Regions from separate parts of the Devosia sp. 1635 genome, predicted to be linked through region 2. Evidence: predicted binding sites of a transcription regulator. Region 2 holds the regulator's gene; each other region holds the start of a gene.
What was found. Region 2 encodes LexA, which represses DNA repair genes until DNA is damaged. Its sites were predicted from a motif close to TGTTCNNNNTGTGTTCNG; they were not measured.
Positions count from the first base shown of each region.

Region 1: parE (DNA topoisomerase IV subunit B) is a predicted target of LexA. The motif match lies at 6,379-6,396, and genes of this name have one in related genera.
Region 3: ruvC (crossover junction endodeoxyribonuclease RuvC) is a predicted target of LexA. The motif match lies at 4,622-4,639, and genes of this name have one in related genera.

Region 1 covers NZ_JABAOM010000001.1:947,567-957,497, forward strand. The annotation lists gene HRU92_RS04800 (cysteine desulfurase) at 1-66, shown strand, start outside; gene HRU92_RS04805 (SUF system Fe-S cluster assembly protein) at 82-483, shown strand; gene HRU92_RS04810 (iron-sulfur cluster assembly accessory protein) at 537-917, shown strand; gene HRU92_RS04815 (3-phosphoshikimate 1-carboxyvinyltransferase) at 993-2,261, shown strand; gene HRU92_RS04820 (DEAD/DEAH box helicase) at 2,381-3,898, opposite strand; gene parE (DNA topoisomerase IV subunit B) at 4,252-6,273, opposite strand; gene HRU92_RS04830 (hypothetical protein) at 6,544-6,864, shown strand; gene HRU92_RS04835 (PilZ domain-containing protein) at 7,331-8,008, shown strand; gene glnA (type I glutamate--ammonia ligase) at 8,056-9,465, opposite strand; gene HRU92_RS04845 (P-II family nitrogen regulator) at 9,517-9,855, opposite strand.
Region 2 covers NZ_JABAOM010000001.1:1,146,635-1,156,565, forward strand. The annotation lists gene HRU92_RS05885 (2-dehydro-3-deoxy-6-phosphogalactonate aldolase) at 1-504, opposite strand, end outside; gene HRU92_RS05890 (2-dehydro-3-deoxygalactonokinase) at 516-1,436, opposite strand; gene HRU92_RS05895 (IlvD/Edd family dehydratase) at 1,651-3,480, shown strand; gene HRU92_RS05900 (NUDIX domain-containing protein) at 4,166-4,531, opposite strand; gene lexA (transcriptional repressor LexA) at 4,573-5,286, opposite strand; gene glp (gephyrin-like molybdotransferase Glp) at 5,395-6,597, opposite strand; gene moaC (cyclic pyranopterin monophosphate synthase MoaC) at 6,594-7,076, opposite strand; gene trpC (indole-3-glycerol phosphate synthase TrpC) at 7,073-7,888, opposite strand; gene trpD (anthranilate phosphoribosyltransferase) at 7,885-8,907, opposite strand; gene HRU92_RS05930 (aminodeoxychorismate/anthranilate synthase component II) at 8,904-9,500, opposite strand; gene trpE (anthranilate synthase component I) at 9,611-9,931, opposite strand, start outside.
Region 3 covers NZ_JABAOM010000002.1:726,714-736,644, reverse strand. The annotation lists gene HRU92_RS10400 (lytic transglycosylase domain-containing protein) at 1-904, opposite strand, end outside; RNA gene ssrS (6S RNA) at 1,157-1,315, shown strand; gene HRU92_RS10390 (5-formyltetrahydrofolate cyclo-ligase) at 1,343-1,927, shown strand; gene HRU92_RS10385 (TIGR00282 family metallophosphoesterase) at 1,927-2,742, shown strand; gene HRU92_RS10380 (YebC/PmpR family DNA-binding transcriptional regulator) at 2,815-3,561, shown strand; gene HRU92_RS10375 (GGDEF domain-containing protein) at 3,578-4,369, opposite strand; gene ruvC (crossover junction endodeoxyribonuclease RuvC) at 4,681-5,187, shown strand; gene ruvA (Holliday junction branch migration protein RuvA) at 5,184-5,801, shown strand; gene ruvB (Holliday junction branch migration DNA helicase RuvB) at 5,941-6,939, shown strand; gene ybgC (tol-pal system-associated acyl-CoA thioesterase) at 6,973-7,365, shown strand; gene tolQ (protein TolQ) at 7,576-8,277, shown strand; gene tolR (protein TolR) at 8,279-8,722, shown strand; gene HRU92_RS20365 (hypothetical protein) at 8,731-9,931, shown strand, end outside.

The DNA.
Region 1 (9,931 bases), 200 kb from region 2:
AATGGGACCGATGATGTCGACGCGCTGGTGGATGGCATCGAGCGCGCCCAGAAATTTTTCGCGTAAGCCGCGAGGACACCTATGACCGACCAAGCCGAAGCTACCGCCGTCGACGATACTGCCGAAACCTCCGTGCGGATCAATCCCACGGTTTCTTCCGCTATTCCCGAGGGTGAGGTCGAGCGCATTACGGCTGACCTGATCGCGGCGCTCAAGACCGTGTACGATCCGGAGATCCCGGTGGACATCTATGAGCTGGGCCTCATCTACAAGGTCGATCTGGATGACAACCGCAACCTCACCATCGACATGACGCTGACCGCGCCTGGGTGCCCGGTGGCCGGCGAAATGCCGGGCTGGGTCGAGAACGCCGCCCGCGCTGTGGAAGGGGTTCAGGATGTCACCGTCAACATGGTGTTTGATCCCCCGTGGGATGCCTCCCGCATGAGCGAAGAAGCGCAAGTGGCGTTGAACTGGTGGTAATCCGGACCGTGAGGGTCTATATATCGTGAAACACCGATAAAGGTCGCTGCCCCATGCCCTTCAAGATCATGTCCTTGAGCGATGCCGCTGCCGAGCGCATCGCGGAGATCATCGAAGACTCTGAGAAGCCCGTTGTCGGCTTGCGCGTGGGTATCAAGAACGCGGGCTGTGCTGGCGTGTCCTACACGATGGACTATGTTTCCGAGCCGGTACCAGGCGACGACCATGTGAGCGACCATGGCGTGGACGTGTGGGTCGACCCCAAAGCCACCATGTACCTCCTCGGCACTGTCATGGACTTCGAGCAGACCAAGATGGGCTCGAGCTTCACTTTCAAGAACCCCAACCAGACTGGCGCTTGCGGCTGCGGTGAGAGCGTTACCCTCAAGCCCGCGGACCTCAAGGCAATCGCCGAAGCGCGGGCCGGAGCCTGACGCGGGCTTTGCCGCCGTTGAGCTAAAGGTTGTGTGCGATTGCATCGTGATCGCTGATGGCCTAACAGCGGCGTCATGCGCCATCCACTCCCACCCGCCCTCACCATCGTCCCCCCAGATCGCCCGCTGAACGGTCGGGTCTCGCCCCCCGGCTCCAAGTCCATCACCAATCGAACCTTGTTGCTGGCTGCGCTGGCGAAGGGCACCAGCAGGATCACCGGCGCGCTGAAAAGCAAGGACACTGTCTTAATGGCGGTAGCTCTTCGCCAGATGGGCGTCCTTGTGGACGAACCCGATCCAACCACCTTTCTTGTGACCAGTTCCGGGCGGCTTCAGGCCCCAGCGGAACCCCTGTTCCTTGGCAACGCCGGGACGGCGACGCGCTTCCTCACTGCTGCCGCAGCGACGATCAACGGTACTGTCGTTGTCGATGGTGACGAGGACATGCGCCTCCGGCCCATTCGGCCACTGGTTGAAGCGCTGCAGTCCATCGGTATCGATGCATCGGCACCTACCGGATGCCCGCCGGTCACCATCAACGGCACGGGCCAGTTCGGCAAAGGCCGAGTGGAGATCGACGCATCCCTTTCTAGCCAATATGTCTCGGCTTTGTTGATGGCTGCGCCCTTCGGCTCTGGCCCAATCGAGGTTGCGCTTGCCGGTGCGGACATTGGTGCGCGCGGCTATGTCGATCTCACCCTCGCTGCCATGCGGACCTTCGGCGCTGACGTGGCCGAGCAGGGGGAGGGGGCCTGGGTGGTTCAACCCACCGGCTACAAGGCAATCGACTTCAAGGTTGAGCCTGACGCTTCGGCTGCCACTTACCTGTGGGGCATCGAAGCCCTGACCAAGGGGAGCATCGACCTTGGCGTCGCCGCTGAAGCCTTCACGCAGCCCGACGCTTCCGCCCGCGCCGTGCTCGCGCAGTACCCCGATATGCCCGCAGTGATTGACGGTTCGCAGATGCAGGATGCTGTTCCGACGCTTGCCGTCGTGGCGGCTTTCAACCGGACGCCTGTCCGCTTTGTCGGGATCGCCAATCTGCGCGTGAAGGAAACCGACCGTATCCGCGCGATCGCGAACGAGCTTAACCGTATTCGCCCCGGGTTAGCGGTAGAGGAGGGGGATGATCTTGTGGTCAATGCAGACCCGGGCTTAGCCGGTCAGGCGCTGCCTGCACGCATCGAGACCTATCATGATCATCGTATCGCCATGAGCTTTGCCCTGGCGGGTCTGATGATCCGTAACGTCACCATCATGGATCCCGCCTGCACGAGCAAGACCTATCCCGCTTTCTGGGAAATGCTCGAGGGGCTCGGAGTGGAACTCCTTCCCACCACCTAAACCCGTCGCGCCAAAAACGCCATTAGCCCGCAAGTGAAAACTTGCGGGCTAATGGATTCAATCGAAGCATGAAACAGTTCTGGGGCTTCCACCCCGAAGCTGTTGTTCGCGGCTCGAGCCTAGCGAGCCGTGGACCGGAGCAGGAACGCCGGGATGGGGCCGTCGGTGCCAAAGGGGGACTGCGGGTCAACGCCGAGGTCTTCGGGCGCAGGCCGACGCGCATTGGGGCGCTGCCTCGACTCGGATTCACCTTGTGTCTCGACCTTCTCACGGCGCCGCGGCCGACGACCGCCGCGACCCTCCGAGGGCTCAGTAGCAGGCTGTTCCGCTTCAGCAGGGTTAGTTGTTGCGGGTGCTTCGGCCGGCTGTCCGGTCACCTCTTCAGGTGCAGCTGCTTCCGCCTCGGGCCTTGCAGGTCGGCGGCCGCCGCGGCGCGTGCGTTGCGGACGGGTGCGGGTTGTCCCCTCTGTCTCCTCCTCAGAAGCCTCAGGCGCGGACTTCCCGTTCTCGGGCACATCCAGCCATTCGATGGGCTTCTGGATGAGTTTCAGAATGGCATCGAGGTGCTTGCTGTCTGCCGGCGTTACAAAGGTATAGGCCACGCCCGAGCGCCCGGCCCGACCGGTGCGGCCGATGCGGTGGACATAGTCTTCGGCATGCACGGGAACATCGAAATTGAACACATGGCTGACGGCCGGGATATCGAGGCCACGGGCAGCAACATCGCTGGCCACCAGCAGCGTCAGGCGATCATTCTTGAAGGCGTCGAGCGTTTCGGTGCGGCTCTTCTGGTCCATGTCACCGTGCAGTGCGCCAACGCTGAAGCCGTGCCGCTCGAGCGAACGGGCAAGGGTGGCGACATCGCGCTTGCGATTGCAGAAAATGATCGCGTTGGTAAGGTTTTCCGCCTCGGAGATGCGAGCACGCAGCGAGGCGCGCTTTTCTTCGGGCTTGGACGACACCTTCACCAGCTTTTGGTCGATCGTGTCTGCCGTTGAACTCTGGCGCGAAACCTGAACGTGAACCGGGTCCTTGAGGAACTTCTTGGTCAGACGCTCGATCTCTTTGGACATGGTCGCCGAGAACAACATGGTCTGGCGCCGAGCGGGCAGCCGCGAGCAGATTTTCTCGATGTCGTCGATAAAGCCCATGTCGAGCATGCGATCGGCTTCATCGATGACGAGGATTTCAACGCCCGTCAGCAGAATGCGGCCGCGATCGATCTGATCAAGCAGGCGTCCTGGCGTGGCGATCAGGACGTCCACGCCGCGGTCGAGCTTCTTGTTTTGGTCTTCAAACGAAACGCCGCCGATGATCAGGGCCATCGTGATGCGGTGGTTCTTGCCGTACTTCTCGAAGTTCTCGGCGACCTGAGCCGCCAGTTCGCGCGTGGGCTCAAGGATCAGCGTGCGGGGCATGCGGGCGCGAGCGCGGCCATTCTCCAGCAGCGTCAACATCGGAAGCACAAAGGATGCCGTCTTGCCGGTACCTGTCTGGGCAATGCCGATCAGGTCTTTCTTTTCCAGCAGATGGGGAATTGCCTGGGCCTGAATTTCGGTCGGCTTGGTATAACCTGCGGCAGTCACCGCGTCGGTGACCTTGGTTGACAGGCCAAGCCCGGAAAAATCGTCGCTCAAATTCGGTCGTTCCACTCAAAAGTTTGCCCGCTGCCAGATCCGTTCGAACTGCTCGAAACGGTGCATCGGGAATGGTGTCGCACCGGTTCCCAGAACCGGAACAGTTGCGTCACTTGCGGACCAAAAGGGCTAAGCTCGAACGCGTCCGCGTACACACATCAGGCCAATCGGGCGGGAGTGCAGGAACTGCAAAGCGACGGAATGGCCCTGAAACAATTTCAGCCACGCCAGCGAAGGGTCCCTGAAGACCGCCTTAAATGCCGGCAAGCCGGAATATGCTCCAGCGGGCCGGACCATAGCGCAAAGCCCTTTCAAGTCAACGGCTTTGCGGTCGATAAGCTTAACTGGGTGCTTTACACGTCCAGGTCCGTGACGAATGCCGCATTTTCTTGGATGAAGTCGAAGCGCGCTTCGGGACGATTGCCCATCAACCTGTCAACGCTCAACTTCGTTGCATCTTGTGTGTCGATCACTTTCACCTGCAACAACGTGCGCGACTTCGGTGACATCGTGGTTTCACGTAAATGCGCGAATGGCATCTCACCCAAGCCTTTGAAGCGAGTGACGTCGATCTTGCCCTTGCCGGTAAACTCGGTGGCCATAAGTTCGGCCTTGTGCGCGTCGTCGCGGGCGTAAAGCGTCTTGGCCCCTTGGCTGATGCGGTAAAGCGGGGGCAGGGCCAGGAACAGGTGCCCGCCTTCGATGAGTTTCGGCATCTCCTGGAAGAAGAACGTCATCAACAGCGAAGCAATATGGGCGCCGTCGACATCGGCGTCGGTCATCAGGATGATCTTGTCATAGCGCAGATCATCGTCGCGGTAGCGGTCACGAGTGCCGCAGCCGAGGGCTTGGATGATGTCCTGAATGATCTGGCTGGAGGCGAGCTTGTCCCGGCTGGCGCCTGCCACGTTGAGAATTTTACCGCGGAGCGGCAGCACGGCCTGGCTCTGCCGGTTACGTGCCTGCTTGGCACTGCCGCCGGCGCTATCACCTTCAACGATAAAGAGTTCAGCCCCTTGCGCGGCAGTTTGCGTGCAATCTGCAAGTTTACCGGGCAGGCGCAGCTTGCGCGTTGCACTGGCGCGGTCGATCTCTTTTTCCTTGCGCCGGCGCATGCGCTCTTCGGCGCGTTCTACGGCCCAGTCCAGCAGCTTGCCGGCCTGATTGGGCGAGGCGGCGAGCCAATGATCGAAAGCGTCACGAATAGCCGTGTCAACGATGCGGGTGGCCTCACCAGAGGCGAGTTTGTCCTTGGTCTGCCCGACAAATTCGGGTTCCCGGACAAACACGGAGAGCATGGCGTTGCAGTGCGCGAACAGATCGTCGGCCGTCACATTGGCGGCCGCCTTGTTCTTGGTCAGTTCGGCATAATTCTTGAGGCCGCGCAGCAGGGCGCTCCGAAGGCCCGTCTCATGCGTGCCGCCATCGGGCGTGGGCACGGTGTTGCAATAAGACGCAACGCCGCCGTCGCCTAGCGTCCAGGCAATGGCCCATTCGGTGGCGCCGTGCGTGCCGGGCTTGCCATGGTTGCCTGAGAAAATGTCGTCAACGATCCGGGTTTCCCCGTCGATCCGGTCCGCCATGAAGTCGCGCAGGCCGCCGGGATAGTGAAAGACTGCGCGAGCGGGGGCATCGTCGCTGGCTAGCTCCTCGTCGCAGCTCCAGCGCAGTTCCACCCCACCAAAGAGATAAGCCTTGGCGCGGGTCATCTTGAACAGGCGTGCGGCCGAGAAGCGGGCGCCTTCCCCAAAGATCTGCGGATCGGGATGGAAACGAGTTGTGGTGCCGCGCCTGTTGTTGATGCGGCCTAGGTGCTGGATCTCGCCCACGGGCTTGCCGCGGGAGAACTGCAGGCGGTGCAGCTGCTGTTCGCGAGCGACTTCCACCACCATGTCGTCCGAGAGGGCGTTCACGACCGAAACGCCGACGCCGTGCAGGCCGCCAGAGGTTTCGTAAGCCTTGGAATCGAACTTGCCGCCGGCATGCAGGACAGTGTGGACGATTTCGAGGGTCGAGCGATTGGGGAACTTCGGGTGGGTTTCGACGGGGATGCCGCGGCCGTTGTCGGAAACGGTGATATAGCCGTCGGCGCCCAGATGGACCTCAATACGGCTGGCGTGGCCGGCGATCGCCTCGTCCATGGAGTTGTCGATCACCTCGGCAAAGAGGTGGTGCAGGGCGTTGATGTCGGTGCCGCCGATATACATGCCCGGACGGCGCCGGACCGGCTCAAGTCCTTCCAGTACCTCAATATCTGCGGCGGAATAGTCGTGCTGCGCGGGCGCTTGGCGCGCAGCTGGCCGGCTACGCTCAACAGGCGCGGGTGCACTTGCTAACTCAGCTGCAGCTGCAAAAAGGTCTTCGACTTCCGACATGTTCCCCGTCTGCCGAATCGGCGTGTTCACTGTTGGTACCATATTGCGGTTACGCAAGCGCGCCCGCCCCATTCATGTAAGGCGCTTTCCCCAGATGAACAGTACATGAACGAAATCTGAACGGCTCGCGCAAGCCGCCGCTTGCCGCAGGCGAGCTTAACCACAGATCCCTCAATGATCGGTGAGCGAACACCCGGCAACTGCCCATTGGCGGTTGACGTTGGTGAAACATATTGACCTGCAAGCTGCGACAGGACCGAAGGTAAAGCCATGAACAAAGCGCTGCCAACTCTGATGGCACTGGTCTTGACGCTTGGTGTGGTCGTGGCCCCGCTGCCGGCACAGGCGCAGTTCGGGATCTTTTTCGGTGACGAGGAACGCGATTTTCTTCTTGGCCCGATGCTGTGCCTTGATGAGCGCCAGGTTCGCCAGTCGGTCGAGGCGCAGGGCTATAGCGATGTGTTCCTCAACGTACCCTATGACGAGCATATCCAAGTGCGGGCGACCCGCGACGGGTGGGTTTATCTGCTCGACTACAACTACTGCACTGCCGAGATCGAATCGGTCGAGCGGCTGCGCCCCGCGCAATAGCGGGCGGGAGTTGTCCCAGTATCGGGCGACGCATTTACCAAGCCTTTGCTTCTTGGCAGCACTTTTTTAAAGGCGCGCTGCTAGAACAAGGGTCATACGGTTTTGTGTTTGGAGTTGCCGTATGCGAGCTCAAAGGGATTGTCGTACTGCGTATCAAGCGGTCCCGATAAGCTCGGTTGCTATCGACGTTTGGCCTTATGCCGGATCAGGTATTGCGTACCGGCTGGTCAATCTGTCTGCCCCCCGTTGGGGTGTCCTGGCGTTAGTTTCAGCGCTGTTCTATCTGGTCTAGTGTGCAGCAATCCCGCCTTGCGGGATCCCTTGCCCCGCCTTTCAGCTTTATTCTTGGGCGGGCATTAACCCGCGCTGAAGCCTGCCCCAGACTTGCGGGGAACGGGTGCCGGCCGGTGCGACTTGAACTCTGCGCAGTTAACACAAGTAATGACGCTGCGCGGAGGATTTCACCGTGCTGCCGAATCTGGACAAGCTTGTGCCACAGCTCAAGTCCGTGTTCGACCGTCAGGAACTCCGCCTGACCGCGAACCTGCCGGGCCGCTACGCCATCACCGAGCGGCGCAGTAAAGTCATCGAGCGATTGCCGGTTTTCACCTGCCACCTATGTTCGATCTCTCCTCATGGGGCGGCCGTGAAGGCCCCCGTGCTGGGTTTTGAAGGCGAGCGGGTATCGGTCTACTTCAACGCCTTTGGCATCCTGCCGGCTCAGGTTTCCCGCTCTACGCCGGACGGCTTTGAGATGGTGTTCGACCTCAGCCAGGAGGACCAGGAACGGCTTGCGGCCAAGATCATCTGGCACAAGCGCCTGAATGAGGGTGGTCTCACCGATGCCCGCCGGTTTGAACGCGTTGTTCCGGAAAATGCCACAAGCACGGTGACGCTGCCAAGCGGCGAGCAGGAGCGATGCACCGTGGCCGACATTTCGTGCTCGGGTGCCGCCGTCTTGGCTTCGTTCAGGCCCGGCATCGGCACACCGGTGGCATTGGGTCGGCTGATCGGCCGCGTCGTGCGTCACACCGAGAAGGGCTTCGCGCTACAGTTTCTCAAGATCCAGCCTGCGGATCGGCTCGAGGAGATGTTGCGGCCACCCAAGGGCAGCAAGGGGCAGGGGCCAGGTGCTCGAGGATAACAGAAAAAGGGGCCTTTCGGCCCCTTTCCTGTTTCTCCGGGTTCGGCTTAGGCCGAGTAGTACATCTCGTACTCGACGGGATGGGGGGTCTGCTCGAACTTGATCACTTCGGTCATCTTCAGCTCTATATAGCTGTCGATCTGATCGTTGTCGAAGACGCCGCCAGCCAGCAGGAACTCGCGATCCTTGTTGAGGCTGTCGAGGGCTTCGCGCAGCGAGCCGCAAACATGCGGGATCTGCATCAGCTCCTGCCGGGGCAGCTCGTACAGGTCCTTGTCCATCGGATCGCCGGGATGGATCTTGTTCTTGATGCCGTCGAGGCCAGCCATCAGCATGGCCGAGAAGGCCAGGTATGGGTTCGCCAGCGGATCGGGGAAGCGGATCTCAATACGCTTGGACTTCGGCGACTGACCGAAGGGGATACGGCAAGAGGCCGAACGGTTACGGGCCGAGTAGGCCAGCAGAACCGGAGCTTCAAAACCAGGCACCAGGCGCTTGTAGCTGTTGGTGGTGGGGTTGGTGAAGGCGTTGATGGCCTTGGCGTGCTTGATGATGCCGCCGATGTAGTACAGGGCTTCCATCGAGAGGCCGGCATACTGGTCACCAGCAAACAGCGGCTTGCCGTCGCGCCAGATCGACTGATGGCAGTGCATGCCCGACCCGTTGTCGCCAAAGATTGGCTTAGGCATGAAGGTCACGGTCTTGCCGTAGGCGTTGGCAACCTGGTGGATGACATACTTGTAGATCTGTACGTCATCGGCAGCCTTGATCATCGGGGCAAACTTGATTCCGAGTTCGTGCTGGGCAGAAGCCACTTCGTGGTGGTGCTTTTCAACCACAACGCCCATGTCGGCCATTGCAGCGAGCATTTCGCTGCGGATGTCCTGCGCGCTGTCGAGCGGCGGCACGGGGAAGTAGCCCTTCTTGAGGCCGATATGGTGGCCATTGTTGCCGCCTTCATAGGCGGTGTCGTTGTTGGACGGTAGCTCGGGATGATCGACCTCGAAGCCAACCTTGAAGGGGGTATTGGAATACTTCACATCGTCGAACATGAAGAATTCGGGCTCGGCGCCGAACATGACACTGTCGCCAATACCGGACGCCTTAAGATAGGCCTCGGCCTTCTTGGCGGTGGTGCGGGGATCGCGGGTATAGGGCTGGTAGGTCAGGGGATCGAGAATGTCGCAGTTGATGGCGAGGGTCGATGCACCAAAGAACGGGTCCATATAGGCCGAGTTCGGATCGGGCATCAGCACCATGTCGCTCTCGTTGATGGCCTTCCAGCCACCGATCGAGGAGCCGTCGAACATGGTGCCTTCTTCGAAGATGTCCTCATCGACGACGCTCACGTCCATGGTGACGTGCTGCAGCTTGCCGCGCGGGTCGGTAAAGCGCAGGTCGACATACTTGATGTTCTCGTCCTTGATGCGCTTGAGGATATCGCTTGCGGTAGTCATTAAGTCTTCCCCTGTTTGGATCGGATGTTGGTTGATGGTCTCGCGCGCTGCTTAAAGCGCGTCGTCGCCAAATTCGCCGGTGCGGATGCGGATGGCCTGCTCGATGGAATAGACAAAGATCTTGCCATCGCCGATGCGCCCGGTTTGTGCTGCATTGCGGATCGCTTCGATTGCCTTCTCGGCCAGCTCGTCGGGGCACACGACCTCGACTTTGACCTTGGGCAGAAAGTCCACCACATATTCGGCGCCGCGATAGAGTTCGGTGTGACCCTTCTGGCGCCCAAAGCCTTTGGCTTCGGTCACCGTGATGCCTTGCAGGCCGACTTCCTGCAGGGCCTCTTTGACCTCGTCCAGCTTGAACGGCTTTACGATGGCCTCGATCTTTTTCACGTGTGCCTCCACTTGCTACGATAGGCTGGTACCGCCTCACAGTATGCATGACCCGTGCCAACCCAAAGGGAAAGCC
Region 2 (9,931 bases):
GCTGCAACCGGCGGCGAAATATTCGCCGAAGTTGTCCGGCTTGGCGCCGCCCACCGCGTAAAGCGGCAGCTCGGGCGGCAAGACCGCCTTCATCGCCTTGATGCCGCGCGGGCCCAGAACTTCAGCGGGGAAAAACTTGAGCCCGGTGGCGCCCGCCTTGATCGCCTTGAACGCATCACTGGGAGTGAACACGCCGGGATAGGAGCCCAGCTGAATGCGCACCGTTTCTTCTATAACCGACCGGTTGGTATCCGGGGATACAATAAAGGTGCCGCCGGCATCGGCGACGGCCCAAACCTGCTTTTTGTTCAGAACGGTGCCCGCGCCCACCATCACGTCATCCCCGAGCGCCTCGGCCGCCAGCGCAATGCTGGCCAGGGCATCGGGGGAATTGAGCGGCACTTCGATCATGGTAATGCCGGCCGCAACAAGGGCGTGGCACACATCAAGCGTTTCGGGCGGGGTAATGCCGCGCAGAATCGCGATCAGGTGGCGGTGGGTCATGGGGTCTCCAATCAGACGATAAAGGCACGTGCAGCTTTAAGGCCGGCGAGCACCACTTCGGTTCCATCCACGGCTTCGCCTTGTGCCCCGATCATGCCGAGCACCTCGGCATAAAGGGCGCAGAGCGCGGGGGCGCCGATCAAGGGAACGGTTTGTTCGCCGATCAGCGCACGGCGGCTGCCAATTTCGGTGCCGATCAGGAGGCCCGAAAGATAGCCGGTGCACCAACCGGGCTGACGGCCGGACAGGAGCGAACTGGCGCGGACCGCAAAGAGCTCGCTGGTGAGCTGTTCGGGCCGCTCGAGGCCGACCTCTGCACCCGCGGCAAAGCCTTCGGCGCGCTCGGGCCCATTGCTGTCTTCAGTCAGCGAATAGCGCAGCACCGAATGATGGCGCAGCAGATCGAAGAGCTCGCCCGTCATTGCGGTGGAGAAATGCTCAATGCGGGTGCCATTCATGCTGACCCATTTGGAATGGGTGCCGGGCATGCATACCACGCCATGGGCATTGGGGCGCAGGGTCGCGAGGCCCAGTAGCTGGGTTTCCTCGCCGCGCATCACATTGTCGCCGCCGGCCTTCTGGCACACACCGGGCAGAATTGCCGGGGCCAGGTGATTGTTGGGCATGGGCGGGCGCACTGCGCCGTCAAGCAGGCCGCGCAAATCGGTTGGTGCTTCCAAATAAGGCGCTTCGAACCAGCCCTGGCGCGCGCCGGCCATGCCGCAGATCAATACGTCGAGCGCGCCACCGTTGCTGCCGACTAGACCATCGAGCAAGGTTTCGAGGACGCCCGGATACTGGTCGCGCGTCAGCTTGCCCATGCCTTGGTCGGATTTGCGCGAAACGATCACCGTGCCATCGGCACTCAGGCCCCAAGCCCGCAGGTTGGAGGTGCCCCAATCAACCCCGACCCAATCAACAAATTCACTCATGCTTGCCCCTCTTGCAGTCCGCCCCGCACTTTCGGGCAAACCTAGTCGCTGCGCTGGCCTGCGCCTAGCCGATTCGACGCCGCCCGGTTGCCCTGCGAGCGCAAGGGGCGACGAAATCCAACAGGATTGGCGTTCACTCCTGCAACTAACATGCTAGAACTGTAGCAAACAGCAGCCTGTATTCGCCTCGGCGGAACTATTGAGGAATAAGGTAATGACGGCAGACAACAGCTTCTCTTCCCCCAATGGGCAGGGCAGCGCGCCCAAGAAGCTGCGCTCGCGCGCCTGGTTCGACAATCCCGAGAACCCGGACATGACCGCGCTTTATCTTGAGCGCTACATGAATTTCGGCGTATCGCGCGAGGAATTGCAGGGCAACAAGCCCATCATCGGCATCGCCCAGACTGGCTCGGACCTCAGCCCCTGCAACCGCCACCATATCGTGCTGGCCGAGCGCGTGCGCGAAGGCATCCGGGAAGCCGGTGGCATTGCCATCGAATTTCCCGTGCATCCGATCCAGGAAACCGGCAAGCGCCCCACCGCCGGCCTCGACCGGAACCTGGCCTATCTTGGGCTCGTGGAAGTGCTTTATGGCTATCCGCTCGATGGCGTGGTGCTGACCATTGGCTGCGACAAGACCACCCCGGCCATGCTGATGGGTGCGGCCACGGTCAACATCCCGGCGATTGCGCTCTCGGTCGGGCCGATGCTCAATGGCTGGCACAAGGGCGAGCGCACCGGCTCGGGCACCATTGTGTGGAAGGCGCGCCAGATGATGGCGGCCGGCGAGATCGATTATGCGCAGTTCATCGAGCTGGTGGCGTCTTCGGCGCCGTCCACCGGCTTCTGCAACACGATGGGCACGGCAACCACGATGAACTCGCTGGCTGAGTCGCTGGGCATGCAGCTGCCGGGTTCGGCGGCAATTCCCGCGCCTTATCGCGATCGCCAGGAAATGGCCTATCGCACGGGCAAGCGCATCGTCGACATGGTGCATGAGGACCTCAAGCCCTCCGACATCATGACCAAGGACAATTTCATCAACACCATCGTGGTCAATTCCGCGATTGGCGGGTCGACCAACGCCCCGATCCACATCCAGGCGATCGCCAAGCATATCGGTGTCGAGCTCGACCTGCAGGACTTCCAGACCTATGGGCACAAGGTGCCGCTGCTGGTGAACCTGCAGCCGGCCGGCGAATATCTCGGCGAGGATTACTACCATGCGGGCGGCGTGCCGGCGGTGGTCAACGAGCTGATGAAGCAGGGGCTGATCCGTGAGAATGCACCCACCGTCAACGGCAAGACCATCGGCGAGAACTGCCGCAACACCCCCATCCAGGACGAGAAGGTGATCCGCCCCTTCGAGCAGCCGCTCAAGGAAGAAGCCGGGTTCCTGGTGCTGCGCGGCAATCTCTTCGATAACGCGATCATGAAGACCAGCGTGATCTCGCCCGAGTTCCGCGAGCGCTACCTTGCCAATCCCGAGCATCCCGGCATGTTCGAGGGCAAGGCCGTGGTGTTCGATGGTCCGGAGGACTATCATCACCGGATCGATGATCCCTCGCTCGATATCGACGAGCACACGCTGCTGTTCATGCGCGGCGCGGGCCCGATCGGCTACCCGGGGGCGGCCGAAGTCGTCAATATGCGGCCCCCTGCCTACCTCATCAAGAAGGGTATCCACGCGCTGGCCTGTATTGGCGACGGGCGCCAATCCGGCACGTCGGGCTCGCCCTCGATCCTCAACGCCTCGCCCGAAGCGGCAGCGGGCGGCAACCTTGCCATCCTGCGCACGGGTGACCGGGTGCGGATCGACCTCAACAATGGCACCGCCGATATCCTGATTTCGGACGCCGAGATCGCGACGCGCCGGCAGGAACTGGCGGAAGCGGGCGGCTACAAGTACCCCGCGCACCAGACGCCCTGGCAGGAGATCCAGCGCGGGCTGGTCGACCAGCTCGGCAATGGCGCCGTACTCAAGCCAGCAGTGGCTTACCAGCGCATTGCCCAGACCTATGGCGTGCCGCGCGACAACCACTAGGGCATAAGGCCCAACGACTTCGAAATCCCCGCTTCGGCGGGGATTTCTGTTTCCAAGGCACGGCGAAACTCCGGTCGGCGCGAGGCCTCCGGTTGGGAGCGGCGTTGGCGAGGCATTGCCTCAAAAAACGTTGCGCAAAACGGAAGCTCCGCCCCGCCAACAGCGACTGGGTGCCGACGCCCGCGCCCTCCTGCGGCGCATGCCAGATTCCGCGGATGTCGAACTAAACCCTGGCGGGCACCGCTGCCTGCGCCACATCAGGGTTCCGATGGCCAGTGCAGCTGCCATCGCGATTCTTCACCCAAGACCACCGGACGATAGAGGTCCACGGCTCTTGCGGACACCGGCCGGATCGCGGCGACCCACGATCCCCCAGCCTCCGCGCACCAACCACTCGTCATGATCTCGCTTGGGTGCGCGGATGAGGAGACTATGCGGGTGATCGGCGCGGGCGGGGATAAGTTATTGTCGGGGGGTATGGGGCTTGAGCGGATTGCGCGCTGGAGGTGGCCAGCTGGGTCTAACGTCACTCGCGGAGGAGGGGACTAAACCCCCACCCCGGTCCTCCCCTCAAGGGGGAGGGTGAAGGAGGGGGCACACAGGCGCTGGTCTGGTGCGGCTGATGAGGACCCTAGGGCGGCAATCGAGTTCCGTCGAAGAGATTGTTTCTTGGCCGATTCCGGCTTTAGGCGTGGCGAGCGATGTGGGCGAGGGCCCGCTGGAACATGGGGTGCCATTCGGGGCCCGGTTGGCGCTCGAGTGGCCACCAGAAGAACTCGAACCAATGACCGCCATCATCATGGGTGAAGTGGCGCCAGTGTTCGGCCAGGGGAGCCAAGGCGATCACCACAACAAAGTGCCAAAGCTGTTTATCTGCAATGGCACTACTGGAAGGCAGGGTGCGCGAAACTTCTGCCTGCAGGCCAGACTCCTCTGCGAGTTCACGCAGGGCACCGATTTCAATCGGCTCGGGGCCTTCCCGTGTTCCTTTCACCAGCTGAAAGCCAGCCAAAGGATGCCTGAACGCCAAGCACTGGCGTTCTTGCGCCACCACTCGCAGCAGGACAGGACAGAGTTTTTCGACCCTGGGCGTCAATATTTACGCAGCAGGCCCACCAGGCGGCCCTGAACCTTGACGCGGTCGGGCGGGAAGATGCGGGTTTCGTAGGCGGGATTGGCCGCTTCAAGCGCGATGGTGTTGCCCTTGCGACGCAGCCGCTTGAGGGTGGCTTCCTCGTCATCCACCAGGGCAACGATGATCTCGCCGGTCCCGGCAACATCCTGGCGACGGATCAGCACGGTGTCGCCATCGAAAATGCCCGCATCGATCATCGAATCGCCGCGCACTTCCAGCGCATAGTGCTCGCCCGGGCCAAGCATTTCGGGTGGCACCGAGATGGTGTGGGAGTGGCTCTGGATGGCCTCGATGGGCGTACCGGCGGCGATCCGACCCATGACCGGCACGGCCACGGGGCGCACATAATCATCGCTCCAGCCCGAGCGCGGCGGCGGAGCGGCAACACGGCCCAGATTGCCTTCGATGACGCTGGGCTCGAAGCGGGCCTTGCGGCCGCCGAGCGCGGGGTTCATCGAATCGGGGAGTTTGAGCACTTCCAGCGCCCGCGCGCGATTGGGGAGGCGGCGGATGAAGCCGCGCTCCTCAAGCGCCGTGATCAGGCGGTGAATGCCCGACTTGGAGGCCAGATCCAACGCGTCCTTCATTTCGTCAAACGAAGGGGGAATGCCGCTTTCCTTCATCCGCTCATGGATGAACATCAGCAGTTCATGTTGCTTTCGCGTCAGCATCGGAGCCCTTCAATCGCAGAATCGGAACAAAGACTGAACGAGCATAGGTGTTCCAGTTATGTTCTGCAATAACGCTCATGGGTGGAGGCGAAAATTCTTTGGCTCTGCCTAGAACCCGTCCAGCGGAATGGCTGGAACGAGAGCGCCAGCCGGCTGGCCGGGATCGTATTCAGGCTGCACCAGCAGCATATCGGCGCGGGCCAGCGAGGAGGTATGACCGCTATCGGTTTCGCTGATGGGGAGCACGCCCGCACCTCGGCTTGAATGCACGCTTTGGGCACGCATGAAGTGGCGCCGGGCGGTATTGGGCGGCGTGGGCGCAAGGAGCGGCAGGTGCCAGGGGGCGGGTTCGGCGACGCCGAGCCAGCGCCGCAGCGCCGGCTTGATGAAGACGGCGGCGGTCACCATGGCCGAAACCGGATTGCCAGGCAGGCCAAACACCAGGGTTTTGCCCAGAGTGCCGAACATCAGTGGCTTGCCCGGGCGCATATTGATGCGCCAGAAATCAAGCTGCACGCCGAGACTCAGCAGGATTTCCTGCACGATATCATGGTCGCCAACACTCGCGCCGCCCGTGGTGATGACGAAGTCGGGCGCTTCGGCAAAGATGCCGGCAAGGCGCTCGGCAAGCGCCGCCCGGTTGTCGGGAGCGATCCCGTAGTCGCGGATCTCTGCGGCGTAAGGCGCAAGGAGCGGCCGCAAGCCGAAGCTGTTGGAGGCAACGATCTGGCCCGGTCCGAGAGCGGTGCCGGGCAGCACCAGTTCGTCCCCGGTGGCAAGGAGCGCGATGCGCGGCTGCACGGCAACGGGCAGCGTCGGGCAATTGGCGGCGGCTGCGACGGCCAGTTGCATGGGGGTGAGGCGAGAGCCTCTCGGAATCAGCTCCTGTCCCTGCCGGAAGTCGTGGCCAAGCGGGCGAATGCTGCGCCCCACGGGAGGCTGGGCGGCAAAGCTGACGCGATCGCCGGTGCGGGTCGCTTCCTCCTGCATGATCACGGCATCCGCGCCGGGGGGCACGGGCGCGCCGGTGAAGATGCGCACGCAGGTGCCCGGGGCGATATCCGCGCCAAAGCCGGCGCCGGCCTGTGCGGTGCCCACGACTTCAAGGCTCGCGCCTGGCACGATATCGGCGGCGCGCACGGCATAGCCATCCATGGCGCTGGCGGGGAAAGGCGGCTGGTCATGACGGGCGAGCAGGGGCTCGGTCAACACCCGGCCGGCGGCAGCTTCCAGCGGCACCGACTCGGTGCGGGCGGGGGGCACGCGGGCGAAAATGGCCGCGAGGGCGTCTTCAACCGGGAGCAGGCTCATGGCGCGCGCTGGAAATCGCCGGACTTGCCGCCCGATTTTTCGAGCAGACAGATCGCGGAGATAACCATCTCGCGGTCGATGCCCTTGGCCATGTCGTAAAGCGTAAGGGCGGCGGTGGAAGCCGCCACGAGGGCTTCCATTTCCACCCCGGTCTGGCCGGTGGTTTCGGCAGTCGCAAGAATGGTGATGGCGCCGGGCTCGCGCGCCTCCAGCTCGACGCTGACCTTGGTGAGCGGGATGGGGTGGCAAAGAGGGATGAGCTCGGCGGTCTTTTTGGCTGCCATGATGCCCGCGACGCGCGCGACGGCCAGGGCGTCGCCCTTCTTGAGGGCGCCACCCATGATGGCGGCAATGGTTTCGGGCCGACCGCTGATCACCGCCTGGGCGAGGGCGCGGCGGCGGGTGACTGCCTTGTCGCCGATATCAACGATCCGGGCCTCCCCGCGCTCGTTGAGATGGGTCAGCTGCGGCTCGCTCATGGATGGGCGGCCTGGCGCACACCCTGCAGGAGGGCGCGGGTGGCGGCGACCACATCGGCCTGGCGCATCAGCGATTCGCCGACAAGGAAGGTGCCGATGCCGGCTGTGCGGTCGAGATGCTGCAGGTGTTCATGGCCGTTGATGCCGCTTTCGCTGACCAGCACCTTGCCGGCTGGAACGCCGCCCGCGAGGTTGACCGAGGTATCGAGCCGGGTTTCGAAGGTGCGCAGATTGCGGTTGTTGATGCCAATGAACTCGGCATCGAGCGCCAGCGCCCGGTCGAGCTCGAGCTGGTCATGCACCTCGACCAGGGCATCCATGCCCCATTCGCGGGCGGAATCGAGCAGGTAGCGCGCGACGTCGTCACCGACAGCGGCGAGGATAATGAGGATGCAATCGGCGCCCCAAGCGCGCGCTTCGGCGACCTGGTAGGTTTCGAAGAGGAAATCCTTGCGCAGGACCGGCAAGGCGGTGGCGTCGCGCGCCTCGCGCAAGAACGCCGGCGAGCCCTGGAACGAGGGCTGATCGGTGAGGACCGAAAGGCACGTCGCGCCGGCCTCTTCATAGGCGCGGGCGATCTCTGCCGGGTTGAAATCGGGCCTGATCAGGCCCTTGGAGGGGCTGGCTTTCTTGACCTCGGCGATCAAGGCGTATTCGCCGCGGGCGCGCTTGGCCTTGATGGCGGCGAGAAAGCCGCGTGGCGGGGGCTGGTCATGGGCGGCAGCAACCACTTCGTCCCAAGGGCGCAGGGCCTTGGCCGCGGCGATTTCCTCGCGCTTATAGGCTTCGATCTGCTTGAGAATATCGCTCATGGGGGTGTTCCATTGGAGATGGCGACAAGGCGCTCGAGGGTTTCCCGGGCCTTGCCGCTGTCGATCATTTCGGCGGCCATGGCGGCGCCGCTGCGCAGGTCACTCACCACATCGGCCACGATCAGCGAGGCGGCGGCATTGAGGAGAACGATGTCGCGATAGGCGCCGGGCGCGCCGTCAAAGAGCGCGTGGATGGCGAGGGCATTATATTCGGGCTCGCCACCCAGGAGGTCATTGGGATCATGGCGCGACAGGCCGGCGTCTTCGGGGGTAATCTCGAAGCTGCGCAGATTGCCGTTCGCGATCTCGGCGACATAGGAGGGCCCGGTGACGGTGATCTCATCGAGCCCGTCGCTGCCATGGACCACCCAGGCCTTGATGGCGCGGTTGGCAAGGAGCGCTGCAGCGACCGGCTCCACCCATTCGGGGGAATAAACGCCGAGCATATAGCGGCGCACCCCGGCAGGATTGGATTGGGGCCCGAGCAGGTTGAACATGGTGCGCACGCCCATTTCGGCGCGCGAAGGGCCGACATGGCGCATGGCTGGATGATGGGCCGGCGCGAACATGAAGCCGATCCCGGCCTCGTTGATGCAGCGCGAAATTTCGGCGGGGGTGAGGTCGAGCTTGACCCCAAGGGCTTCAAGGGCCTGGGAGGAGCCCGATTTGGAAGACAATGCGCGGTTGCCGTGCTTGGCGACGGGAACGCCGGCGGCGGCAACAACGATGGCGCTGGCTGTCGAGATGTTGAGCGTGCCAACACCATCACCGCCGGTGCCGACAATGTCGATGGCGTGTTCGGGGGCGTCGACCGTCACCATCTGCTCGCGCAGGATCGACACGGCGGCGGCGATCTCACCCACCGACTCGCCCTTGAGGCGCATGCCCATGAGGAAAGCGCCGAGTTGAGAGGGCGTGGCTTCGCCGGCCATGATGGTGCGCATCACCGAGCGCATTTCCTCGCCAGTGAGATTGCGGCGATCAGCAATCTTGGCCAGTGCCTGCTTGATGTCCATCAGGCGGTCTTTCCGTTGAAGTCGCGAGCGAGGTTGAGGAAGTTCTGCAACAGCGCGTGCCCGTTCTCGGAGGCGATGCTTTCCGGGTGAAACTGCACGCCGTGTACCGGCAGGCTTTCGTGCTGCATGCCCATGATCAGACCATCATCGGTGGTGGCGGTGACCTTGAGGGTAGCGGGCAGGGTGGTCGGTTCAACCACCAGCGAGTGGTAGCGCGTGGCTTCAAAGCGCGAGTTGAGACCGCGGAAGAGGCCTTCGCCGGTGTGGTTGATGGCGCTGGTCTTGCCATGCACCAGTTCGGGCGCACGCACGACGTCGCCGCCCATGGCCTGCCCGATGGCCTGATGACCAAGGCATACGCCCAGGATGGGGATCTGCGCCTTGAAGCGGTCGATTACCGCCAGGCACACGCCGGCTTCGTTGGGGGTGCAGGGCCCGGGAGACAGGACGATAGCCTGGGGGGCCATGGTTTCGATCTCGTCGGGGGTGATCTTGTCGTTGCGCACCACGGTGAGTTCGGCGCCAAGTTCGCCCAGATAGTGGACGAGGTTGTAGGTGAAGCTGTCGTAGTTATCGATAACGAGCGTGCGGGTCATGGGTCTGCTCCAGCGCAGCTATAGGGAATGAGGGTTCAGAGATCAGAACCAGCCCCGCCATCGATAATTGTTCGACCTCATCGTGAGGTCCACGCTGGTCTTGCTGCCGCTCATTGCCCGATCCTCGCCTCGCCGGCATAGCGTAGCGCTTCCTCGGCAGCGCTGAAAAGGGCGCGTGCCTTGTTTTCGCATTCCATCTGCTCGAGCGCGGGCTGGCTATCGGCCACAATGCCGGCGCCGGACTGCACATAAAGCTTGCCGTCCTTGTGCACGGCGGTGCGCAAGACAATGCAGGTGTCCATGGTGCCATCGGCTCCGAAATAGCCGACGCAGCCGCCATAGATGCCGCGGCGCGACTTTTCGAGCTCGTCGATGATCTCCATGGCGCGCACCTTTGGGGCACCTGAGACCGTCCCGGCCGGAAAGCCGGC
Region 3 (9,931 bases), on a different contig from region 2:
AGGAGCCGTTTTTCTGGACGATGCAGTTGCCTCCGGCGGCCATCAAGCGCTCGCATAGGGCGTTGGCTTCCTGCCGGGTAGGGCGGCCTACCATGGCCGAAAAGCGCAATTGACGCCCAAAATTGGGATTGCGCACCGTGATCAGCAGTAGCTTTTCCTCACCCAGCACGTTGGAAAATTTGCTTTGAGCGGTATCGAAGCGGTTGCGGGCGACTTCGCTGGTGTTGTGCTGGGCGATCAACACGCCCCAGGGCTGCCAGGCGGCGTTGGTGGTATCCAGGTTGGGAATTTTGACGGCCGAGGCCATGTCGAGGCAGGAATCGAGGAAGGGGCTTTCGGGCTCGAGGGTGAAGTCCACCGGCTCGGGCGCATCGTTGCGCCAATAATCGGCGGGGCGGCCGGTGATCACCGAGACATAGTTGCGCGTTTCGGCCGGAAGGCCGCCAGTGCCAGCCAGATAGCGTGAGAGGCGGGCTTCGCCACCGTTGTAAGCCGCAGCGGCAAGGCCCAGATTGCCGAATTTTTGCTGCAGGAAGCGCAGATATTCGGCCGAACGGGCCAGCGCCTGGGCGGGGTCGAAGGGGTTGTCGAGTGCGCGCAGGCGGGCGGTGCCCGGCATGAACTGGGCAATGCCCTGGGCACCTGCGGGGCTGATGGCTTGCGGATCGAAGCGGCTTTCCTGCCAGATCAGGCGGGCAAGAAACGCTTCGGGAATCTCGTAATGATTGGAAAAGCGGGAAATGGCGCTGCAGACATCGGCGACATAGCTGGTTTCAGCGATGCAGACCGGCTCGTCATTGAGGGTGAAGCAGGAGGGGGCGGGCTCTTCGGGCTCCTCTGGATTGGCGGACGCCGCGGCGGACTCGGTTTCCACGCCAAGGGCGGCGGGCTGCGCGAGCACCATCAGGAGCAGCGCTCTCAGCCACGCCAGGGATTTCGATCGCCATGTCGGCAAAGACTTCACCAAGTTCATGTCCCGAGCGGCCCCAGAATGCACACCGCCAGAGGGCTGCGCAGGGCTAGAATGAGTTAAAGGGCGGCAGGATCCAAGACGCCATCGGATTGGTCGACATATAGCGGGTTAATTGGCCCGCCGCGATTTGCCAGATTTTGTGCTGCGCGGCCCTTTGCACCCGCCTGCGAAAGGCCTATATGTCGAGCGCTGCCCGGTGCGTGTTGGATACCAATATCCCCGGGGCCTTATCGATCCTAAAGGGAGCTGTCCCTGACCGGGCCCGTGGGCTCGGACATACGGCGCCCACCTACGTAAGTAGGTTCCCGGGATCGCCTATCCCACGGCCAGGGTGGCACCTTATTTTCGCGACAGGCAACAAAGCGCCTTATGGTTGTTGAGCGTAACGAAGACACCAAGGCGAGCTTGCGACAATCGGCAAAGGCCCGCCGGGCGGCGTTATCCGCCGGCGCGCGGGCCCAGGCGGCCGAGAGTGTTACCCAGCTGTTTTTTTCCGAGCCTCGGTTCGGGCTCGCCCAGGTGATCGCGGGCTATTGGCCGCTGGTGGATGAGCTGGATTGCCGGCCAATTTTGCTGCGCTTGCTCGATGATGGCCGCACCGTGGTGTTGCCGGCGATAGTCCGGCCGCACGGCCCGCTGCAGATGCGAGTGTGGGAGCCGGACGCACCGCTTTACCCGGCGGGGTTCGGCACGCTCGCTCCCTCCGAACTTGCGCCTCACGCCCACCCGGACCTGGTGCTGGTGCCTCTTTTGGGCTTTGACCGGCTGGGCACCCGGCTGGGCTATGGCGGTGGTTATTATGACCGCAGCTTTGCCGAGCGGGAAGGGCGGCCACTGATGGTCGGCCTGGCTTACAGCGCGCAAGAGTTTGACGCCATTCCCCGGGACGAGCATGACATTGCGCTGGACGCTGTGATAACGGAAACCGGCATTCGACAGTTCGGCGGCAGATAATGAAATTTCTATTCTTGGGCGACGTCGTGGGCCGTGCAGGCCGCGAGGGAATTGCCGATCGCCTGCCCGGATTGATCGAGCGCTACGGCTTTGATTTTGTGGTGGTGAACGGGGAAAATGCCAGCCATGGGCGCGGGCTGACCGAGCCGCATTTCAACGGCATCCGGGCGGCAGGCGCCGATATCGTGACCCTGGGCGATCATGCGTTCGACCAGCGCGACACCATCTCTTTTATCGAGCGGGAAACGACGCTGGTGCGGCCCATCAACATGGCGCCAGGCACCCCCGGTCGCGGGGCAATGTTTGTCGAGGGCCGCAATGGGCATCGAGTGCTGGTGATCAACGCGCTCGGGCGCGTGTTCATGGGGCCCGCCGATGATCCGTTCCGGGCGGTGGAAGCGGCGATTGCCGCCTGTCCGCTGGGCGAGCAGGCCGACGCAATTATCGTGGATTTTCACACGGAAGCCACTTCCGAAATCCAGGGCATGGGGCACTTTCTCGATGGGCGGGCGAGTCTCGTCGTCGGCACCCACACCCATATCCCGACGGCTGACTTGCGCATTCTCAAGGGCGGCACGGCGCTGTTGGCGGATGCCGGCATGTGCGGGGACTACGACTCGGTGATCGGGGTGGACCCCGACGAGCCGCTGAACCGGTTCCTCACCGGCATTGCCAATGGCCGGTTCACGCCAGCCGAAGGGGAAGCGACCTTGTGCGGCGTGGCGGTGGAAACCGATCCGCGCACGGGACTGGCGGTCAAGGTGCTGCCGGTGCGGGTGGGCGGGGTGCTGGCGCAGGCGCTGCCGGAGTTCTAGCCCGCTTCACATTCGCGCCGGGCTTGCCTATAACGCGCCACCACAACAACACCACACCCCAAGGACTGACCGATGGCCGGCCATTCACATGCCAAGAACATCATGCACCGCAAAGGCAAAAGCGATGCGGTGCGTTCCAAGGTCTTTTCCAAGCTGGCGCGCGAAATCACGGTGGCCGCCAAGATGGGAATGCCCGATCCGGCTTTCAATTCCCGGTTGCGCCTGGCGGTGACCAATGCGCGCGCCCAGTCCATGCCCAAGGACAACATCGATCGCGCTATCAAGAAGGCGATCGGCAGCGACGGCGAGAACTATGACGAAATCCGCTACGAGGGCTATGGCCCAGGTGGCGTCGCGATCATCGTGGAAACGCTGACCGACAATCGCAATCGCACCGCCTCCAATGTGCGCTCCTACTTCTCCAAGAATGGTGGCGCGATGGGGGAAACCAACTCGGTCGGGTTCATGTTCGACAAGGTTGGCGAGATCACCTATCCGGCAAGCGCCGGCAGTGCCGATGAGATCATGGAAGCCGCCATCGAGGCAGGCGCCGATGACGTCGAAAGCGACGAAGAGGGCCACTATATCTACACGAGCTTTGAGGCGATGGTGGAAGTGGCCGCCGCGCTGGAAAAGGCACTGGGCGAAGCAGAATCAGTCAAGGCCGTGTGGAAGCCGCAGACCAATACCCCCATCGATGCCGACAAGGGCGCGACGCTGATGAAGTTGATCGCTGCGCTCGAAGAAGACGATGACGTGCAGAATGTTTATTCGAACTTCGAGATGAGCGACGAGGACATGGCCAAGCTGGCCGACTAAGCCTCGACAAGGTTCCTCAGGCGCGTTGCAGGGCCTGGGGGAAGAACTGATCGGCCGCGACGATCGTCACGCGATTGCGGCCGGTTTGCTTGGCGTCATAAAGGCGCTGATCGGCAACCCGGAACAATTCGGAAAAACCGATGGCGCTGCCGAACACAGCGCCACCAATGCTGACGGACAGGGCTTGTACGGTGCCGCGCGGCACGAATTCAGCTTCATTGACCGCGCTGCGGATGCGTTCGGCAATAGCGCGAGTGATGTCGGCATCGACGCCCGGCAGGAACACGCCAAATTCCTCGCCGCCCATCCGCCCCACCAGATCTCCCGCCCGCAGCACCGAGCGGATCGCCCGGGCGATCACCGTCAGGGCAAGGTCGCCGGCATCGTGGCCGAACCGATCGTTGATGGATTTAAAGTTGTCGGCGTCGATCACTAGCAAGGCACCGCCCGGGGTGCTGCCGGCGCGCGCCAACTGCGTCGTCACCTGGGCGGTGAAGGCGCCGCGATTCAGACAAGAGGTGAGGCTGTCCGTGCGGGCGACCATGCCCAGCCGGCGATTGGCAATGGCAAGGCGCCGCAGCCGCAAGCTCAGGAGAAAAAGCAGCGGCACGCCCAGGAAGATGGGTAGCACCGTAGCGCTGATCATCGCCCGTTGCAGCGCTGCACCACCTAGATTTTCAAATAGCAGGGCATTGAACCCGACGGAAACCAGGACGCAGCCCAAGGTGCCGAACACGGTCCAGCGGGTGACGCTCGACCAGGTACGTGAGCCGCTCCCCCCGATGCTATCCTGACAAGGGCTAGCCATTGGCTACCCACCTTTCCGGGCGCTGCCCATAGGTGGTGAGCGCAGAAGCGAGCGAGTGCCCAGGGCGGGATAACGCGGTCAGGCGCGGCAATGCACAGAAGCGTCGCGGCGCCAAAGGGGCGCAGCAAACCAGGTCACAGCTCATAAGTTAATGCCCCTTCATGAACATTGCCGAACCTAGAAGGCGCTTCTTGAAAATGGGGTTTGTGCAATGGGTGGAATTTTACGCGTGTCGCTTCTTCCACAGGGCTCCGTTGCTGCTTTGTTCACTTCTGCTTGGTAGGAGAAGCGCCTTCAGGTATGGGTGAAACATGACACCACCAGTGCGAATCATCGGCATCGATCCAGGACTGCGGCGCTGCGGTTGGGGGGTAATCGAAACCCAAGGCAACAAGCTGCAATTCATCGCCTGCGGCACGGTCACTCCGCCCACGGAAGGCGAATTGGCGCAGCGCCTCGCGGTCCTTTTTACGGAGTTGTTGGACCTGCTGGAGCGGTTTGCGCCCGATGAGGCGGCGGTGGAAGAAACCTTCGTGAACTCGGGACCACGCTCGGCGCTGATCCTGGGACAGGCGAGGGGGGTGGCGCTGATGACGCCGGCCCATCGCGGCATTCCGGTGGCGGAATATGCCACCAATCTCGTCAAGAAATCGATCGTAGGCACCGGGCACGCGGAAAAGGAACAGGTGGCGCTGATGGTCAAGACCTTGCTGCCCACGGCCAAGATCAAGGGCGCCGACGCGGCCGACGCGCTCGCCATCGCGATCTGCCATGCCCATCATCGGGTTGCGGCGCAACGGGCACGGATGAGCGCATGATCGGCAAGCTCAAGGGTGCCGTCGACAGCTTTGGCGATGATCATGTGCTCATCGATGTGGGAGGGGTCTGCTACGAGGCCTTTTGCTCGTCGCGCACTTTGCAGGGATTGCCCCGGGTCGGGGAAGCAACCGTGGTGTTCATCGAAACCGTGGTGCGCGAAGACATGATCCGGCTTTATGGCTTTGGCAGCGAAGCCGAAAAGGACTGGTTCAACCTCCTCATGACCGTGCAGGGCGTTGGCGCGCGGGTGGCGCTTGGGATCCTGTCCGCCCTGTCACCATCGGAATTGTCGAGCGCTATTGCACTAGGTGACAAGGCGATGATCGGGCGGGCCAATGGGGTTGGGCCCAAGCTGGCGTTGCGATTGGTGACCGAGCTCAAGGGCAAGGCGCCGCAGGGCGGGGGCATTGACGCGGGCACGCTCGGGCTGCAGACCGCCTTAGGCGAGGGAACAGCTAGCGGGAATGTAGCCGATGCAGTTTCCGCTTTGGTCAATCTGGGGTATTCGGGGGCGCAAGCTTCCGCCGCCCTGGCGCGGGTTGTGGCCCGTGAGGGGGATGATACCGCGACCGAAAAGCTGATCCGGCTGGGCCTGCGCGAGTTGAGCCAGTGATGGTCTTTCCGAGCCGCTCCGCCGCCAGCGCTGAGCCGGCGAACATGATGTTGGAGACAGCCATGGTGCTCCCGCTAACGCAAGTCAGGGCATCCGTTTGACCGATCTTACTTCTCCCGTTGCCGGGCGCGATGAGCCACTGGATGTGGCACTGCGCCCGTCCGGCTTTTCGGAATTTGTCGGGCAGGCGGCGGCGCGTGCCAATCTTGAGGTGTTCATCGAGGCCGCCAAGAAGCGCGGTGCGGCGCTCGACCATGTGTTGTTCGTTGGCCCACCAGGGCTGGGCAAGACCACGCTGGCGCAGATCATCTCGCGCGAGCTTGGGGTGGGTTTTCGCGCGACTTCGGGCCCGGTGATCGCCAAGGCCGGGGATCTGGCGGCACTCCTGACCAATCTCGAAGATCGCGATGTGCTGTTTATCGACGAGATCCATCGGCTCAATCCCGCGATCGAGGAGGTGTTGTATCCCGCGATGGAGGATTTCCAGCTTGACCTGATCATCGGGGAGGGGCCGGCGGCACGCTCGGTGCGGATCGATCTGGCGCGGTTCACACTGGTGGGCGCGACGACGCGGGCGGGCTTGTTGACCACGCCGCTGCGGGATCGCTTCGGCATTCCCGTGCGCCTCAATTTTTATACGCCCGAAGAGCTGGTGCAGATCGTGCAGCGCGGCGCCCGGCTGTTGGGCACGCCGATGGCGCCCGACGGCGCGCTGGAGATCGCGCGCCGTTCGCGCGGGACACCCCGCATTGCCGGCCGGCTGTTGCGGCGGGTAACGGATTTTGCGCTGGTCGAGGGCTCGAGCGAGATCACGCGGGCGATTGCCGACAAGGCCTTGTTGCGGCTCGACGTGGATGCCCGCGGGCTCGATCAACTGGATCGGCGCTATCTGACGATGATTGCCGATTTCTATGGCGGGGGGCCCGTAGGGATCGAGACCATTGCCGCAGCGCTGAGCGAGCCGCGTGACGCGATCGAGGAGATTGTCGAGCCTTATCTGATCCAGCAAGGTTTCATACAGCGCACTTCTCGGGGGCGAATGCTGACGGGCACAGCCTTCCAGCACCTGGGCAAGAGCGTGCCGCAGGGCTTTATCGGGACGCAAGCAACCTTGTTCGAGGAGCCCGAGGAGCCGTGAGCCGGAAGATCCGCCAGATCAGCCGGTTGCGCCATGGCTGAGCCGCATGTTTTTGCTGTTCGGGTCTATTATGAGGACACCGATTTCTCCGGCAATGTGTACCATGCCGCTTACCTCAAGTTCATGGAGCGGGCGCGCACCGAGTTGCTGCGGGCGCAAGGCATCCACCATGCCGAACTGGGCCGGGAAGGGCTGGCCTTTGCCGTACGTAGCATGCAGCTCGACTTCCGGGCGGCCGCGCACATCGATGATGTGCTGCGGGTGGAAACGCTGGTGGCAGGGGCAAGCGGCGCGCGCCTGCAGTTGAGCCAAGGCGTGTGGCGCGACGCCGAACTGCTGGTCGATTCCCAGGTCGTCGTGGTGGCGATCAACATGGGCGGCAAGCCGACACGGCTGCCGGCAGCACTGCGCGCCCTGGCCGATTAGCGCGGCGTGGCGTCGCATGGCGGCGGTGGGCGGTTTGTTAACCTCTTCTTGACCATAATCGAGTCACAGAAAGAGTAGTACTTGCACCGGTGCTCTCAACGCTCCGTTAGGCAAGGCTTTTCTCTTAATTTTGACAGATTTGGGCCCCATCGCCACGGGTGCACGGGCCGGCAGCAAGAGGCCAGCCAGAAGGATCACGACATGGAAGCCATGGATGCGGTGGGCGCAGTAGCGCCGCACACGGACTTATCTATTTGGGGCCTGTTCTGGGCGGCCGACTGGATCGTGAAGTCAGTGATGCTGGGCTTGCTTGCGGCCTCGGTCTGGTGCTGGGCCATTATCATAGACAAGACCCTCACTTATCGCCGCATGCAGGCGGAGATGAACCGCTTCGAGCGCACCTTCTGGTCGGGGCAATCGCTGGAGGAGCTGTACCAGCAGCAGTCCGAGCGCACTTCGGGTGGGCTAGGCGCCGTGTTTGTTGCCGCAATGAAGGAATGGAAGCGCAGCCACGAGCAGAACGCGGCTTCTTTCGTCGGCATGCAGCAGCGGCTCGACAAGGTGCTCGATGTCGCCATTTCGCGCGAAAGCGAGAACCTCGAAAAGCGGCTCGGCTTTTTGGCCACTGTTGGCTCCGCCGGCCCCTTTATCGGCCTGTTCGGCACGGTGTGGGGCATCATGAATGCGTTCACCGCCATTGCCGCGTCGTCAAACACCAATCTGGCTGTTGTGGCCGGCCCCATTGCCGAGGCGCTGTTTGCAACGGCCATTGGCCTCGTGGCCGCTATCCCCGCGGTTATCGCCTACAACAAGCTTTCCGCTGATGCGGGCAAGATGATCGGGCGGCTCGAAGGCTTTGCCGACGAGTTCTCCACCATTCTGAGCCGCCAACTCGAAGCGCGGAGCCGCTGACATGGGCATGGGCGTAGCTTCAGGCGGCGGCGGCGGCGGGCGTCGTCGGCGCGGCCGCAAGAAAGCGGTAATGAGCGAAATCAACATCACGCCGATGGTGGATGTGATGCTGGTGCTGCTGATCATCTTCATGGTGGCAGCACCGATGATGACGGCTGGCGTACCGATCGACCTGCCGCGTACGGCTGCCGGCGAGCTCTCGAGCCAGACCCAGCCTATCACCGTGGCAGTCACGCCCGAGGGCGCCATCTTTGTGGGTGAGGATCCCGTCAGTGAAGCGGACCTCGTCGCGACGGTGTCGCAGCAGGCCGTCAATGGCACCGAGGATCGTATCTTTCTTCGGGGGGACACCACCGCCAATTACGGCGCGGTGATGCGGGTCATGGGGCTGCTGTCGGCTGGTGGCTACACCAAGATCGGCCTTATCACGCAACAGGAAAATTAGTCGGGCCAATGCGCACCGGTCTTGTCGCTTCCATCGCTGCCCACCTTGCCGTGCTGACGATTGGCCTGGTCAATCTCGGCATGGCCGAGCCTATGACCGTGGTGGAAGACGCCATCGCCGTGGACCTCGTCCCCATCAGCGATTTTGCGGCGATCCGCATGGGCTCGCTCAACAGCACGGTGGTGGAAACCGACACGCCAGCCGTGGTGGAATCCGATGAGCCTGCCGAGGTCGCGCAGCCAACTGGGAATACGCAAGAAGACCAGCCGACGCCGCAAGAGGCTGATCGGCCGGTGCCGATGCCGGTGACCAATTCGGCGCCTCAACCCGAGACTGCGCCGGAACCGGAGCCTGAACCCGAGCCCGTGCCCGAACCGACCCCGGCGCCCGCTCCTGCGCCAGAACCAGAACTCCTGCCTGAGCCGGAGCCCGAGCCCGAACCGCTGCCGGAGCCCGAGCCAACGCCAGCGCCGGTGCCGCCGACGCCCGCGACGCGGCCGACGCCGCCCGAGCCGGTGCCAACGCCTGAGCCAGAGCCGGAGCCTGAGCCGACGCCAGAACCCGCGCCGGAGCCAGAACCAGCGCCTGAGCCAGAACCTGCACCCGAGCCGACGCCCGAGCCCACCCCGGAGCCCGAACCCACGCCTGAGCCTGCCGAGCCGGCAGTCGCGGCGCCGGTGCCTGCATCGCGTCCAACCAATCTCGAGCAGAAGCGCCAGCAGTTTGCGGCCGCCGAAGCAGAGCGCAAGAAGCGCGAGGAAGAAGAACGCAAGCGGGTGGCGGAAGCCAAGGCCAAGTCCGAAGCCGATGCCAAGGCCAAAGCGGAAGCCGAAGCCCAGCGCAAGCGCCAGGCTGCGGCACAGGCAGCCGAAAAGCAGCAAGCGGGCGAGCAACTCGATGCTTCGCTGGCTGATGATATTTCGGCCATCATCAACAAGGATACTTCCACCGGCGCCACCACCGGTAGTGGCGGTTCACCGACGCTGGGCGACACTAGTGGAACCTCGGCGACGCTGAGCCAGACCGAAATCGGTGCGCTGGTCGCCAAGATCAAGCAATGCTGGAACCTGCTCCCCAATGAGCAGATCAGCAGCGCGCAGGTGGTGGTCAATATGCGGTTGAATCAGGATGGCTCGCTGGCGGATGTGCCTCGAATTGTTTCGGTTAGCGAGCAGCCTGAAGCGATCACCATTGCCCAGAAGGCCGTGA